Regions from separate parts of the Paenibacillus sp. FSL L8-0435 genome, predicted to be linked through region 1. Evidence: predicted binding sites of a transcription regulator. Region 1 holds the regulator's gene; the other holds the start of a gene.
What was found. The regulator LexA, encoded in region 1, represses DNA repair genes until DNA is damaged. The targets are predictions, from matches to a motif close to CGAACATATGTTCG.

Region 1 (2,413 bases):
CTCTTAGCTCGGCACGTTCGGCAAGTTCTTCCTCCGACAATCCAGTGGACTTTTGCTTACGAGCCAATTCGTTAATGCGTGCTACCAGACTATCTATATCCAAGCTTGTCCCCTCCAAAAATACAAAGTCATATTAACTTTGCCATTATAAAGGCAGCTTGTCAAGCTGACACGCGTTAACACTCATTGATGTGCATTTTATTCTGCAAATTGCGGTAGAGCTAGTACTTGTCCCACTTGGATGGAAGTCGTATGAAGTTGATTCACTTTCTTAATTGCTTCTATATAAATACGTGTATCCATATTCGTCGGTTTATGTTCCAAAGAAATACTCCATAATGTTTCCCCTTGTGAAACAGCTATCTTTCCTCCAGGCAGAACATCATTCTCATTGCCGGCAAATACAGTTAAAACAGTGCTGCATCCAATAAATATAATCATAGAGGTAATGGCTACCTTTAACATCCATGAAGAAATCTTGAAACGCGCTAAAACCTTCTTGTAGTTCCCTATGTTAGACTTCACCAGTTCCGAATTCATTGGTTCATAAATGCTTTGATAAGTAGAATATCTCATTAAATACCCGCCTCCAAACGTTTGTTCCTATCTGTTGAAATCAATATAACACGAACACTTGTTTTGTTCAATATATTTTTAGAACAATTGTTCGCTTCTTTTTAGAAGGAGCAATATCTTATTTCAAGTACTTTTTCAAAACATTTGCAGTATTATGCTCTGACTTTTGGCCAATTTCTGTTCTATAAGTTAAAAAACACTGATTTAAAGCTATTTTATTTAGAACTTATGTTTGTACGAACGGAGGTTCTATGTTATAATTTTCCCAAACGTTACTAAAATGGGGTTGATACGGTATGTCGAAGATATCCAGCAGGCAGCAGGCTATTCTGGAGTTTATACGAAATGAAGTCCGGTTGAAGGGGTATCCTCCTTCCGTACGGGAAATTGGTGAAGCGGTTGGACTTGCTTCCAGCTCAACAGTACATGGACATTTGGATCGTTTGGAGAAAAAAGGTTTGATCCGACGCGACCCTACCAAGCCAAGAGCCATTGAGCTTTTGAGCCAGGAAGAATCTGAGCATTCTCATCAATTTGCTCATAGCGTTGCACGTATTCCTGTTGTTGGTAAGGTTACAGCCGGGGTTCCAATCACTGCAACCGAGAACATTGAAGACTACTTCCCTCTTCCTACACACTATGTAGGCGAACAGAAAGTGTTTATGCTTTCAGTAGTGGGAGATAGTATGGTGGAAGCTGGAATCGTTAATGGAGATTACGTTATTGTCCGTCAACAGCAAACTGCTGATAACGGTGATATCGTCGTTGCAATGACTGAAGACGATGAAGCTACAGTGAAAACGTTCTATAAAGAGAAAGATCATATTCGCCTTCAACCGGAGAATGCGACCTTCGAACCTTTACGTTTGAAACATGTTAGTATTCTGGGTAAAGTCATTGGCCTTTTCCGAGATATTCATTAATATTTAACTTGAGTAACAAAATTAGATGTAATGAAATACGAAAGAGGTTGCCCTGATCAACAGGACAACCTCTTTTTTTCATGTTTATGTTATTTTTGCGGCTAATTATTCACTGCGTTTCAGAACACTCTTGTGATGCGAGAACACATCAAAGCTCTGTTGTCCGTGATATGAGCCCATACCGCTCTCTCCTACACCACCAAACGGTAGATAATGTGAAGTCATATGAGAAAGTGTGTCATTAATACATCCCCCACCGAAGGATACTTGATTCAGAACCTGATCCTGCAGTTGCTCATCCTGTGTGAAAAGATATAGCGCCAATGGTTTTGGCCGGCGAACAATCTCATCCAGCATAGGATCAAGGTCACTGTACGTAAATACAGGAAGAATCGGACCGAAGATCTCTTCTTGCATGACAGCTGATTCCCAGTTCACATCGCCAAGTACAGTCGGCTCAATGAACAACTGCTCACGTACAGAACGTCCACCAATCAGCGTTTTGCCATCTGTGAGGAATTTCGACAACCGATCAAAGTTACGCGCGTTGACAATGTGCGGGAAATCAGCATTCTGTAACACATCATCCCCAAATTTATCTTTGATCTCAGCGCCAATCAGATTGATCAATTCATCATGAACTTGTTCATGTACAAGCAAGTAATCCGGAGCAACGCATGTTTGGCCTGCATTCAGGAACTTACCACGAACAATACGCTGGGCCACCAGCTTCAGATCTGCATCGCTATGGACAATAGCAGGACTCTTACCACCCAACTCAAGAGTTACAGGAGTCAAATGCTCCGCAGCTGCCTTCATAACAATGCGACCAACACCTGTGCTGCCTGTGAAGAAAATATAATCAAACTTCTCTTTCAACAATGCTGTGCTTGCCTCAACTTCACCTTCCATAA
Region 2 (2,413 bases), 920 kb from region 1:
GCGAAATACATCCTCGTAACGCCAGTGGCGACGAACAATATCCAATGCGGAACGGATAAACTCGGATAATGGATGATGAAGTTCATTTCTTCTGCGGTCCAGAAAGACGGGTACGTCATAATCCCTGAATAGAGGTTCAGCTATATCGGCGTAGGTATCCAACTGACGAACAAGTACCGCCATATCCCGATAACGCGCACCTTCGTTTTGCGCCAAACGCCGCATCTCACGCAGTGCCCCCTCCATCTCAGCTCGTCGGTTCTCCGCTGCAACCAGTCGGATTCCGGAATCAAGGCCTTCACTTTTCCAACGAATTCGCCGGTCGAAACCAGCCTCCAGATGAGCAAGTCCCGGACGATCCTTGTATCTCGGTGGAATCTCCGAATCTAGCACGGTTATATCGCTCAGTATACCCAGTTCGTCAGCCATCCCTTTCAGGCGCGCATAGGCACTTGCCGTGGGATAGAACAGTTCCAGTTCCCCAGGCAGTGCGCCGTGATCATAAGGACGATCCAATGTCAGTGCAATCGTCACGGAAGAGGACTGCAACATCAGTCGACCAATCACACTCATCTCCTGTGGTGTGAATCCCTGAAAACCATCAATCCAGATCTGGGCATCCTGCAGCAATGCACTTTCCGACAAACGATCTGTCAGCTCAGTCAACGTGTCTTCATCATCAATATATAAATGGGTCAGTTCCTGTTCATAGTCACGATATATCAGATTCAAGTCATGCAACTTGTCCTCCAGAATCGGCGAAGTGGATGAGGTATTCCCTCCAGACAGCCCGTCTTCCAGCAATGATGGATCAACTTCATAACGTTTAAATTCACTATATAACTCATTTAATTCGCCTATAAAACCCAGCTGGCTGCCGGATGCACCAAACAGCTTCAATTCTTCCTTACGGCGCTGGATTACTTTGTAGAGCAGCATCTTTTTGCCTTCGGCTCCGATCGGAATACGAGCAGAACCGCCTGCTTCCTGCATTACGCGATAGGCTAGACGGCGAAAGCCCAGCACTTCTGCACGCATCGTACCTTTAATTGCTCCAGAAGACACCAACGCTTGCTCTGTTCGAAAGGAACTCTGTTCTGGAACGAGTAAAATCAAAGGTTTACCTTGCGGTTCTTGTTGAAGCAAGGTTGTAATTTCCCGGGTAATCAGCGAGCTTTTGCCGCTGCCTGCCCGGCCAATAACAAAACGAACGGACATGTCTAATCCTCCAAACTACACGTACAAGATTTTAATTCCCAGTATAACATATCTGACTTGGTTCGGAACATACGTTTGCCACTATCCGGTAAAAACGGAGATCATCTCCGTTAACACAGCCAAACAGCAAAAAGCCCGCAGCTATCACACTGTGGACTTTTTGCCAAAAGTATCATTTATTTAAACTTCACTTTATCTCACGAGAAATTAAAAAAAGTGAAACGAGACTCTTCTAATTCTTTTTACTGCGCACTTCGAAAATAGCAAATTTCAGGTAATGTCCTTCATCCACGCCCAAAATTTGCGGGTGGTCCTTACCTGCTGCCTTCCAGTCAATTAGACGCAGCACTTTGCCTGCATCTTCGGCTGCATCGGCAATCGTATCCAGGAAAAGGTCAGGACGCATGTGATACGAACAGCTGGCTGTTACCAAATATCCGCCCTCATTGACCAGTTTCATTCCTTGCAGGTTGATATCCTTATATCCACGGCATGCACCTTTGACTGCTGATTTCGTTTTGGCAAATGCAGGAGGATCAAGGATGACCACATCAAATGTTTTACCGCCAGCTGCAAGCGCTTTGGATGTATCCACTTTCTGTTCGCCTGCACGTGCACGTGCGGTACGTTCATCCAGCCCTTTCACTTGTTCACGCAAGTACTGGAATGCATCAGCAACTACGAATTCGACCCGGTCGGTGAAACCGTTCAGCTCCACATTTGTTCGTGCACTCTCAATGGCATGTTCCGAAATATCTAGACAAGTCACTTTCTTGGCTCCATACTTGCAAGCATTCAACGTAAAGCTTCCCGTGTGTGAGAAACACTCCAGTACGGTGGCACCGTCCCAATAAGGGAATGTAACTACCTTACCGCTTTTATTCACAGGCAACATCTGCTGTGTGCCATCCTGCTCGGTCGTTTGTAGTGTGATTCCACTCTTGTAGCCCCAACCCTTCATGAGCGGTTCGATGGCTGCACGATTCTCGCGTTGGTCGAAGAAGTAACCTGTCTTCTGCCCTTCCACGATATCCACTTTAATGAGTAGTCCATTCTCTGTAACCGTGAGATGTCTTGGGCAATCTCCGTACAGTGGACCTTTGGTCTGCTCCAAACCTTCCAGTTCACGAATCGAGACATCACTGCGCTCATATATGCCTTCCGGCTGCATTACTTCAATGAGTGCCTGTACGAT

Region 2: a site for LexA is predicted at 1,283-1,296, ahead of addB (helicase-exonuclease AddAB subunit AddB). Genes of this name have one in related genera too.

The regions. Positions count from the first base shown of each region.
Region 1 is NZ_CP150185.1:4,045,757-4,048,169, forward strand. Features, by position in the region: gene NST33_RS17525 (DUF896 domain-containing protein) at 1-103, opposite strand, end outside; gene NST33_RS17530 (LysM peptidoglycan-binding domain-containing protein) at 199-576, opposite strand; gene lexA (transcriptional repressor LexA) at 873-1,499, shown strand; gene NST33_RS17540 (aldehyde dehydrogenase) at 1,605-2,413, opposite strand, start outside.
Region 2 is NZ_CP150185.1:4,968,575-4,970,987, forward strand. Features, by position in the region: gene addB (helicase-exonuclease AddAB subunit AddB) at 1-1,218, opposite strand, end outside; gene NST33_RS22130 (class I SAM-dependent rRNA methyltransferase) at 1,451-2,413, opposite strand, start outside.